2 regions of the Azospirillum aestuarii genome follow, and region 1 is predicted to be linked to the other one. Evidence: predicted binding sites of a transcription regulator. Region 1 holds the regulator's gene; the other holds the start of a gene.
The links. Region 1 encodes LexA, which represses DNA repair genes until DNA is damaged. Its sites were predicted from a motif close to ATGTTCTANTTTGGTTC; they were not measured.
Positions count from the first base shown of each region.

Region 2: a site for LexA is predicted at 1,674-1,690, ahead of JJL56_RS06390 (S24 family peptidase). Genes of this name have one in related genera too.

Region 1 is NZ_JAEPIV010000006.1:20,091-25,454, reverse strand. Features, by position in the region: gene gltX (glutamate--tRNA ligase) at 1-1,234, opposite strand, end outside; gene JJL56_RS13700 (ComEC/Rec2 family competence protein) at 1,375-3,582, shown strand; gene lexA (transcriptional repressor LexA) at 3,608-4,306, opposite strand; gene JJL56_RS13690 (molybdopterin molybdotransferase MoeA) at 4,474-5,364, opposite strand, start outside.
Region 2 is NZ_JAEPIV010000002.1:367,050-372,413, forward strand. Features, by position in the region: gene JJL56_RS06370 (portal protein) at 1-302, opposite strand, end outside; gene JJL56_RS06375 (hypothetical protein) at 307-714, opposite strand; gene JJL56_RS06380 (hypothetical protein) at 781-1,203, opposite strand; gene JJL56_RS06385 (hypothetical protein) at 1,206-1,571, opposite strand; gene JJL56_RS06390 (S24 family peptidase) at 1,768-2,400, shown strand; gene JJL56_RS06395 (hypothetical protein) at 2,541-2,816, shown strand; gene JJL56_RS06400 (hypothetical protein) at 2,830-3,423, opposite strand; gene JJL56_RS06405 (branched-chain amino acid aminotransferase) at 3,564-4,412, opposite strand; gene JJL56_RS06410 (hypothetical protein) at 4,566-4,769, shown strand; gene JJL56_RS06415 (succinate dehydrogenase iron-sulfur subunit) at 4,857-5,364, opposite strand, start outside.

The sequences.
Region 1 (5,364 bases):
CCTCCAGAGCAGCGGCGGTGAAGTCCGCTTCCGCCGCGAAGCGGGCGGCGAGGTCGGTCAGGACGCCGCGGCCCTTCTCGTCCAACAGCGCGGCGGCCTTCTCGTCCATCGCCAGCGGACGGGCGGCGAGGTAGAAGCGGGCGCTCTGGGCGAGATCGACCACGGTGCGGGCGCGCTGCTTCAGCCCGTTCATGGCGCGGGTCAGCAGGTCGCGTTCCGACTCGGTCAGCGCGCGGCCAAGCTCGGCCTCCAGCCGCGGGGCGGCCAGACCCACGAGGTGGGCGTCGTCGGCCTGCCGCATGTAGTGGGCGTTCAGATTCTCCAGCTTGGCGAAGTCGAAGCGCGAGGGGGAGCGGCCAATGCCCTCCAGGTTGAACCACTCCACGGCCTGTTCGGTCGGGATAATCTCGTCGTCGCCGTGCCCCCAGCCGAGCCGCAGCAGATAGTTGCGGATCGCCTCCGGCAGGTAGCCCATGTCGCGGTAGGCGTCGACGCCGAGCGCGCCGTGGCGCTTCGACAGCTTGGCGCCGTCCGGCCCGTGGATCAGCGGGATGTGGCCGAACTCCGGCAGGTCCCAGCCCATCGCGTTGTAGATCTGGATCTGGCGGAAGGTGTTGGTCAGATGGTCGTCGCCGCGGATGACGTGGGTCACGCCCATGTCGTGGTCATCCACCACCACGGCGAGCAGATAGGTCGGGGTGCCGTCGGCGCGCAGCAGGATCAGGTCATCGAGCTGGGCATTCTGCACCGTCACCTCGCCCTGGACGCGGTCCTTCAGGACCGTCTCGCCCTCCTGCGGGGCCTTCAGGCGGATCACCGGCTTCACGCCCGCGGGCGCCTCCGAGGGGTCGCGGTCGCGCCAGCGCCCATCGTAGCGGACCGGCTGGCCCGCCGCCTTCTGGGCGGCGCGCATCTCCTCCAGCTCCTCGGGGCTCGCGTAGCAGTGGTAGGCGCGGCCTGCGGCCAGCATCTGCTGCGCCACCTCGGCGTGGCGGTCCTTGCGGGCGAACTGGCTGACCGCATCGCCGTCCCAGTCGAGGCCGAGCCAGGACAGGCCGTCGAGGATGGCGTCCACCGCGGCGTCCGTCGAGCGCTGGCGGTCGGTGTCCTCGATGCGCAACAGGTACGTGCCGCCGTGGTGGCGGGCGTACAGCCAGTTGAACAGCGCGGTGCGGGCACCGCCGATGTGGAGAAAGCCGGTGGGCGACGGGGCGAAACGGGTGACGACGGTCATGGGTGGCTCAATTCCGGGTTCGGCGCTGCTACAGTGCTGCTGCGGCCGTGCTGCGGCTGCTGCGCTGCGACTGCGGTGGTGCGGTGGTGTAACACATTAACGGCGCCGGAGGCATTTGCCTTGCGCGCATAGGCGACAGTATGGCCCACGGGGTTGAAGAGGGCGTGGCCGGGGGGCTGGCGGCGGAGGGCGAGGACGGCGGCGCCGATCCAGCCCGTCGCGGCGTCGCCGCGCGCCTTCCCACAGCGGCACTGGAATGCTTCGCCGCGGAGCGGGAGCGCTGGGCGCTGTGGCTGCCCGTGGGGACCGGGGCGGGCGTGGCGCTGTATTTTGGTCTGCCCGCCGAGCCGTCGCTCTGGCTGGGGCCGGGTACCGTGGCCGCCTGCCTGCCTTTGCTGTGGCTGGTCCGGCGGCGTCTGGCGCCGGTCGTCCTGCTGCTGGGCCTGCTGAGCGTCGCGCTTGGCTTCGCGGCGGCGCAAATGCACGGCGTGGCGGCAGACGCACCCATGCTGACGCGACAACTCGGGCCGGTGCAGGTGACCGGGCGGGTGCTGGCGGTCGAGCGGCAGCCCACCGGAACGCGGTTGATGATCGGGGAGCCGACGGTGGACCGGCTGGCCCTGGAGGCGACGCCGGCGCGGGTCCGCCTGCATCTGCCGGCCAAGGTGGCGCCGCCGGAGGCCGGGACGGTGGTCCGGCTTCGCGCCATGCTCCACCCGCCGGCCGCTCCGGCGGAGCCGGGAGCCTTCGACCTGCAGCGGCGCGCCTATTTCGAAGGCTTCGGCGCGGTCGGCTTCGTCATGGGGACACCCGTCGCGCAGGAGGCGCCACCGCCCGGCGGCTGGCGCCGGGTAACGGTGGCCTTCGAGCAGGCCCGCGCCGCCATCGCCGAGCGGGTGCGCGCCGTCGTGGCCGATCCCGCGGAGGCCAGCGTCACCGCCGCCCTGCTGAACGGCGACGCGGCGGCGATTCCCGGGCCGATGATGGACGCCTTCCGCGACAGCGGTCTGGCGCATCTCCTGTCGATCTCCGGCCTGCATGTGGGGATCGCCGCGGGGATCGTCTTCTGGGTGGTGCGGGCGCTGCTGGCGCTGGTTCCCTGGGTCGCGCTGCGCTGGCCGATCAAGAAGATCGCGGCGTTGGCCGGCATCCTGTCGGCGATCCTCTACACGCTGCTGGTGGGGGCGCCCTTGCCGACGCTGCGGTCGGTTCTGATGACCGGCCTCGTCATGGGCGCGGTTATCGCCGACCGGTCGCCGATCAGCATGCGGCTGGTCGCCTTCGCCGGCATCGTCACGGTTCTTTATGACCCGGAGGGGATGCTGGGGCCGAGCTTCCAGATGTCCTTCGCGGCGGTCGTCGCCCTGATCGCCGCCTTCGAACGGTTCACGCCCTGGGCGGTGCGCCAGCGGCGCGAGATGGGCTGGCTCGGCCGAGGAACGATGACGCTGGGCGGAATCGCCTTCTCCAGCGTGGTGGCGACGGTCGCGACGACGCCCTACGGGCTCTACCATTTCCAGCAGGTCGCCTTTTACGGCGTGCTGTCCAACATGGTGGCGATCCCCATCACGACGGTGTGGATCATGCCCTTCAGCCTGCTCTCCTACCTGCTGCTGCCCTTCGGGCTGGAGGGGCCGGCGGTGACGGCGATGAGTTGGGGCGTCCGGCTGGTCATCGAAACGGCGGAGCGGACCGCGGCGCTGCCCGGCGCCACCGCGTTCCTGCCGGCCATGCCGGACGCCGCCATCGCGGCGGTCACGCTGGGCGGGCTGTGGCTGGCCATCTGGACGGGGCGCTGGCGCTGGCTGGGGCTGGCCGCGGTGGTTGGAGGTCTGGTTGCGCCGGTCTTCGCGCCGCGGCCCGACATTCTGGTGTCGGAGGATGGGACGCTGATGGCCGTGCGCAGCGCGGAGGGAATGCTCAGCCTGTCCGCCGCCAGCGACGGGCGGATCGCCAACAGCTGGAGGCGGCGCGACGGCATGGAGAAACCGGAGGAAAAGGCCGGGCAGGATGTCTGGCCGCTCGCCGGGGTGAGCCTGGACGGGCGGCTGCGCTGCGACGCTCTGGGCTGCCTTTATCGCGTGGAGGGAAAGACGGTGGCACTGCTGCGCCAGCCCGACGCCTTGCCGGAGGACTGCGCGATGGCGGATGTGGTGGTGACCGCGGCCCCATCGCGCGGATGCCGGGCGCCGCTGGTCATCGATCGCTGGCGCCTGCGGCGGGAGGGTGCGCACGCCCTTTACCTGTCGGACAAGGGCATCCGGGTGGAGAGCGTCCGCGGCCAGCGGGGGGACCGCCCATGGACGATGGGCGGAAGGCTTCCCGATGGAAGGGCCGGGGGGCGCTGAACCGCCGCCCCGGTGCGTCCTGTGCTCAGTACTTCCGCACCAGGCCGACGAGGCGGCCCTGCACCCGAACCCGGTCGGCGCCGAAGATGCGCGTCTCGTAGGCGGCGTTGGCGGGTTCCAGGGCGACGGTGTTGCCCTTGCGGCGCAGGCGCTTCAGCGTGACCTCGGCGTCGTCGACCAGGGCGACGACGATGGAGCCGTTGTCCGCGCTGTCGCAACGCTGGATGACCACCGTGTCATGATCGAGGATTCCGGCCTCGACCATCGAATCACCGGCCACCTCCAGCGCGTAATGGTCGCCCATGCCGAGCATGGCGGCCGGAATGTCGACGAAGGCGGAACCGTCGCGCAACGCCTCGATGGGCGTGCCGGCGGCGATGCGGCCATAGAGCGGAAGCTGCACCGATTCGGACGCCGGATTCGCCTCCCGCCCCGCGAAGCTGAAGTCGCCCTTGATGACGTTGGGCTGGAACTTGGCGCGCGGCGGCCGGGTCCGGGCATTCTCCAGCCCCTCCGGCAGGCGCAGCACCTCCAGCGCGCGGGCGCGGTGGGGCAGGCGGCGGATGAAGCCGCGCTCCTCCAGCCCCGTGATCAGGCGGTGGATGCCCGACTTGGACTTCAGGTTGAGAGCGTCCTTCATTTCGTCGAAGGAAGGGGACACACCGCCCTGCCCGAGCCGCTCGTTGATGAAAAGCAGCAATTCATGCTGCTTGCGCGTGAGCATTTGTGCCTCCCGACCGGTTCCGCACTAGATATGGAACAAAAGCAAAACGTTCCCTTATGTTCTAGTTTGGTTCTTAACCCCCGTCAAGCCCTACGGATGAAATCAATCGCAAATCGACGGACAGGACTCCAAAGCGATTGCCAAAGGGATTGGGGGTGCGGAATGGATTAAAGCGACAGGACACCGCCGCTCAACGGGATCACCGTCACGCGCTCGCCTGCGGCGGTGGCGGTTGCCTGCGGTTCGCGGACGATCAGCGCGTCGGCCTGGGCCAGCCGGGACATCATCGCACTGTCCTGACGCGGGAAGGGGGTGGCGACAGGCTCGCCATCCGGTCCGGGGGATAGGGTGGCGCGCAGGAAGTCGGTGCGGTCGTCGTTGGCCTTCAGCGGCGCGCCGAGTCGCGCCATGAGCGTGGCGTTCTCGGCGGGCAGCCCCTGGAGATGGCGGAGCAGCGGCACCAGGAACAGCACGGCGGCCACCCCGGTGGACACTGGGTTGCCGGGCAGGCCGAGCAGCGGCACGCCGTTCGCCGTTCCGAAGATCAACGGCTTACCGGGCTTCATCGCGACGCGGTAGAAGTCCAGCGACAGCCCGCCCAGCACGTCGCGGACATGGTCGTGCTCGCCTTGCGAGGCGCCGCCCGTGGTCACCAGCAGGTCGCAGCCGGCCGCCCCGGCGGCCATGGCGGCGAGATGCTCCGGATCGTCCTTGGCCACGCCGAGATTGTGGGCGAGCCCGCCCTGGCTGGTGACCAGCGCGCACAGGCCGAGCGCGTTGGAGCTGACGATCTGGCTCGGCCCCAGCGGATCGCCGGGCAGGGCGATCTCGTCTCCGGTGGCGAGCACGGCGACCCGCGGGCGGCGGTGGACGCGCAGCCAGGGCAGGTTGGCCGCCGCGGCCAGGGCGACGTCACGGGCGGTGAGCAAGCGCCCCTTGGGAAGCACGTCCTCACCCGCGGTGAAGTCCAGACCGGCGGGGCGGATGAAACGGCCCGCGGGCACGGCACGCCCGACGCGCACGCGGTCCCCGGCGTCCTCGCAATCCTCCTGCATCAC
Region 2 (5,364 bases), on a different contig from region 1:
CAGCGCGACCAGGGCGGGGTCAACTCGGCGAGCAGGCTGGCGGCGAGCTGTTCCACCGCGTCCGGCGCGGTCCCGTCGAACAGCCGGTCCACCCGCCGCTCGCCGGGGGTGCCGCCGCCGCGGAAGGGCTGCCCGTTGGGCAGGGCGTGATCGTAGCATTCCTGCCAGTGGCTTTCCCAGACCGACCGGCGCTCCCGCGCCGCCCGGTAGCGTTCCAGCAGGCGCTCCGGCCCGTTCGGCGACGCGGAAGCGGCATCCCCCTTGCGGCGTTTCCGAACTGCGTCGTGTGTGGTGTCGCTCATGGCCTCACTCCCCCAACAGGCGCTTGCGCAGCGGCACCAGCGCGCCGACGTCCAGCGCGCCCCGCCAGGAGGTCTGGACCGTCCCCGCCCGTCCCCGGTTGCGCCGCTGGATCAGCGCCTCGGCGGCCTTGGCCGGGTCCTTCTCCTCCTCCGTGGCCGGAGCCGGGGTGGCCGGGTCGGCGGCGGGCGGGACCGCGGGAGCCGGGGGCTCCACCACCGGGGCGGCCGGTTCCGGGACCGTGTTCCACCAGGGTGTCGCGACGGGAGCCGGCGCCGGAGTCTCCACGGGCGCCGGTGCCGGGGGCGGCGCGGGCTCGGGGGCGGATGCCGGCGCGGGTTGAGGGGTGGGCGCGGGGGCCGGGGCGGGCGCAGGCGGCGCCGTCGGCCGGGGCGCCTTGAACAGGTTCGCCATGGGCGGGGTTTCCTTGTTCGTGGTGAGACAGGGCCGCAGGAAGCGGGGCGGGAGCAGCGGCGCGGATCAGGACGCGACGGCGGTCCGCGACAGCCGCCGGTAGAGCTGCCACGGCGTCAAGACGCCGGGCGCGTGAAGACCCAGCAGGCGCTTGACCGCCTCGACGCAGGTGAAGGGCGCCCAGGGGGCCGGGCACGTCAGGCCGCGCCGCACCGGCGCCGGGGCCACCGCCATGCCCATCCCGCGGTACCAGCCCGGCAGGTCGAAGGCCGCGGGCAGATCGAGGACCGACACGTCGGTGAAGGGCGAGAGCGGATCGACGATCACCCAATGGCGCCCGTCGTGCAGCAGCGCGAAGCAGTGGCGGAACCCCGGTTTCAGCAGGCGCAGCCACCACAGCTCCGCCTCGCCCCGGAAGACCACCCAGACGCGCGGCGCGTCCGCTCCCGCCCGGCAGGGCCCCATCTGGCAGGGCTGGGGCATCGGCATGCTCACTGGACGATGCCCTTCTCGCGCAGCACCGGGCGGAGCCGGTCGAAGGCCTCCTGCCACAGGGTGTGGGCGCGCTGCTCGCGATGCCGCGCCGGGTCCGGCGCCATCAGGCGGCGCCCGTAGTGGACCAGCACGTGCAAGTGGTCGCGGATCAGCAGGCGACGACGATACAGCCGATCCACCGCGCACAGCACGTCGCCGGGCTCGCACGGGCGCTGGACCAGCCCGCGCCCGGCGGCGATGCGCGCCCCGGCGGCCTTGGCGTCCTGCGCCTGGACCGACCAGAACCACGCCTCCTCCGCGCTGCCGAACGGTTCCCCAACGGCGTCGGACAGGACCATGAACGTGTTGCGGTGCTGGACCATGCGTGAGGTCTCCCTGGGAATTGCAGCTTTTGGGTTCGCGGGCGCAGCTTCGCTCTCGGGCGGAGCGCCGGATGGGCCGCGGCACGCGCGGCTGGCGAACACATGTTCACGTTATGTACTGATTAAAGTCCTTCGTCAAGGAAAATATGAATAGGTTCCTAGGGACGGGCCGGCTCGTTTATGTGATTATCCTCCCATGCTCAAACATGCGGACATTTGGCGGGCGATCGACCGCCTCGCGGCCCAGCACGGGCTGTCGGCCTCCGGGCTCGCGCGGCGCGCGGGACTCGACCCGACGACCTTCAACAAGAGCAAGCGGACCACCGGCGACGGCAAGCTCCGCTGGCCGTCGACGGAAAGCGTGTCCAAGGTTCTGGAGGCGACCGGTGCGTCGCTGTCGGAGTTCGTCAGCCTCGTCGGCGATGCCGCGGGCGCCGGCTCGCTCCAGCGGGTGCCGGTTATCGGCTACGCGCAGGCAGGCAACGCCGGTTTCTTCGACGACGCCGGCTTCCCGTCGGGCGTCGGCTGGGACGAGCTTCTGTTTCCCAGCATCGGCGACCCGCACGCCTACGCGCTGGAGATTGCGGGAGACAGCATGGACCCCGTCTACCGCGACGGCGACACCATCATCGTCTCGCCGGCCGCGCAGATCCGGCGCAACGACCGCGTCGTCGTCCGCACCAAGGGCGGCGAGGTGATGGCGAAGCAGCTCCTCCGCGAAACCGCCACGAAGATCGAGCTGATCTCCATCAACCGCGCCCACCCGGACCGCAGCATCCCGCGCGCCGAAGTCGCCTGGATGGCCCGCATCGTCTGGGCAAGCCAGTAAGCGTCTGCCCTGCGGCACTCTGTCCTAGGATATTTATCCTTTACATCGATCAATGAAATGCCTACCCTCGGGGAATGACCGGAGTCACCGGGGCGCCGCCGCGTCCAACCCCCGCCCCGCCGTCCCCCGTCTCAAATCGTTTGGATGATCTCGAACGCCGTCACGACGACGCGCCGCCCCGCGGCGTGCTTCGGACGGCCCTCCTCAACGGGACGGACCGTCATGCCGCCCTGGCCCGCGCCGCGGTGCTCCGGCTGCACGACCGCTTGGCCGGCGAGGCCCGGCAGGGCGCAGCGCAACGCCGCCGCGCTCTGCCTGCCAACCGGACGGCTGGCGACGAATGGCTGACGCGCCTCACCGCCGCCCTGGCCCATCACCGCAACGCCGCCAGCATCCTGTTCGTTGCGGAGATTTGAGCCCGTGCCGCCCTCAAACAGCCGGGGAAGCGCCGGTCTCGTCCGCTTTGGAAACCTCGGTGTCCGCGGCAACGGCACGAACGGACGTCGTCTTCCTTGCCCGCGGCTTGCGACCGGGCGCCTCGGCGGGCGAAGCCTCCGCCGGCTCGGCCACCTCCTCCGCGGCGACCTCCATAGCGACCATCGGCACGGCGACCATCGGCGCCTCGATTCTCTCCGCGGCCTTCTTCAACACCTTGCTTTTTGAAAAGCCGGACTCGCGCAGGGCCGTCTTCAACTCCTCCCACGCCAACCGGATTTCCGTGGCGAACGCCCGCGCATCATCGTCGCGGTGGGTGCGGAAATACTCCGCCGCCTCCCGCATCTGGGCCGGCAGGGTTTCCGCCCCGGCGCGCACCGCTTCGTTGCGCAGGCGGTTGTGACGGTCGTCCAGATAGGTGAGGATCTCCGACAACTCCTCCGGCGTGCAGCTTTTCTGCAGCTTGTCGGTGACCGCCGGCGCGGCCTTGTCGATCTTCCCAACCAGTTCCGACCGCCCGCGCTTCAGATCCGGATCGTAGACGGTGCGGATCACCTGGATCACGCGGCGCCGCTCGCGGAATTGCATGCCCTTCCCCCTTAACATGAGTCCTTCGATGGACCGATCCACCGTTTAAAGAATCATGCCGCGGAACGGGTTGCCCCATCAAGCCGGTTTTCGGGCCGCATACCGCCCGAAAACCGGCGCTTTGGATCGATCGACGCCGATCAGCGGAAGGCAAACTCCCAATAGAGCGCCCGCGCCCGCGCCGACAGGGGGCCGGGTTGCAGGGCGCGCTCCTCGACGCGGGTGACCGGCACCACCTTCGCGTAGTTGCCGGTCGAGAACACCTCGTCCGCCTCCAGAACGTCGCGGGCGCTCAGGGTGGCCTCCTCCACCGCCACCCCGTCGTCGCGCAGCAGGGCGATTACGCGCTGGCGGGTGATGCCGTTGAGGAAGGTGCCGTTGTGCACCGGCGTGCGCACCACCCCGTCCTTGGCGATGAACAGGTTGGCCGTGGCGAATTCCGCCACGCTGCCGATGGGGTCGAGCATGATGGCGTTGTCGAAGCCGCGCTGCCGGGCCTCCTTCAGGGCCAGCCCGGCGTTGGGGTAGAGGCAGGCGGCCTTGGCCTCGGTCGGCGCCATGTCCGGCATCGGGCGGCGGCGGCTGGACAGGCAGGCGGTGAAGCCGGCGGCGCTGGGCAGCGGCGCCTCGTAGACCGACAGGACGAAGCGCGTGCTTTCCGCGTCGGGGGCGACGAACCCTTCCTCCGCGTAGAACATGGGCCGGATGTAGAGCTCGGCCTCCTTGGGGAAGCGGCGGATGCCGTCCCAGCAGAGTTCTTCGATCTCCCCGGCGGTCAGCATGGGGGCGAGGCCCGTCACCTGGGCGGAGCGCACGACGCGGGCGCAGTGGCGATCGAGGTCCGGGGCCACGCCCTGGAAGGCGCGGGCGCCGTCGAAGACGACCGAAGACAGCCAGAGCGCGTGAGTCATCGGGCCGACGATGGCGGGGTTGCCCGCGATCCATTCGCCCTGGATGTAGCTCAACGCCTGACCGGCCGTGCTGCCCATGATCTTCTCCCTTTTTGGCTTCGGGTTGGTTCTATCCGGATGGTTCGCTCCCCCGAAAAGCATACCCCCTCATCGCCGCCGGTCAACCTGCGCAGACGGGCCAGCCGGACGGTTGATGCAGGACACACTCGCAACACCGGGAGCGAACGACCCATGGGCTGGACCTATTCGAGCGCCTTTCCGCAGCCGCTGCGCGCGGCCCCGCCCTTCCCGCCGCCGGGCCAGGACGTTCCCACCCCGGGGCCCCTGACCGACAACCCGGACCTGCCGACCCCCGGCCCGCAGGAGGACATGCCCTCTCCCCTGCCCAATGACGACCTGCCGCCCTCCCGACCCACCGATCCGGACTTCGCGTAAGCCGAGACGCCGCCGAAGGGCCAAAGCAAACGGGGCGCCCCCTTCCGGAGGCGCCCCGTTCTTCATCGGTGAACCGAAACGGACGGATCAGCGGCGCTGAACCATCAGCTTCTTGATCTCGGCGATGGCCTTGGCCGGGTTGAGACCCTTCGGGCACGCCTTGGTGCAGTTCATGATGGTGTGGCAGCGGTAGAGGCGGAACGGGTCCTCGAGGTTGTCGAGGCGCTCGCCCGTCATCTCGTCGCGGCTGTCCACGATCCAGCGGTAGGCCTGGAGCAGGATCGACGGGCCGAGGTAGCGGTCGCCGTTCCACCAGTAGCTGGGGCAGGAGGTCGAGCAGCAGAAGCACAGGATGCACTCGTAGAGGCCGTCCAGCTTGGCGCGGTCCTCCGGCGACTGCAGGCGCTCGCGGCTCGGAGCCGGCGACTGCGACTGCAGCCACGGCTTGATCGAGGCGAGCTGGGCGTAGATGTGCTTCAGATCGGGGACGAGATCCTTAACCACCGGCATGTGCGGCAGCGGGTAGATCTTGACGTCGCCCTTCACCTCCTCGATGGCCTTCAGGCAGGCCAGCGTGTTGGTGCCGTCGATGTTC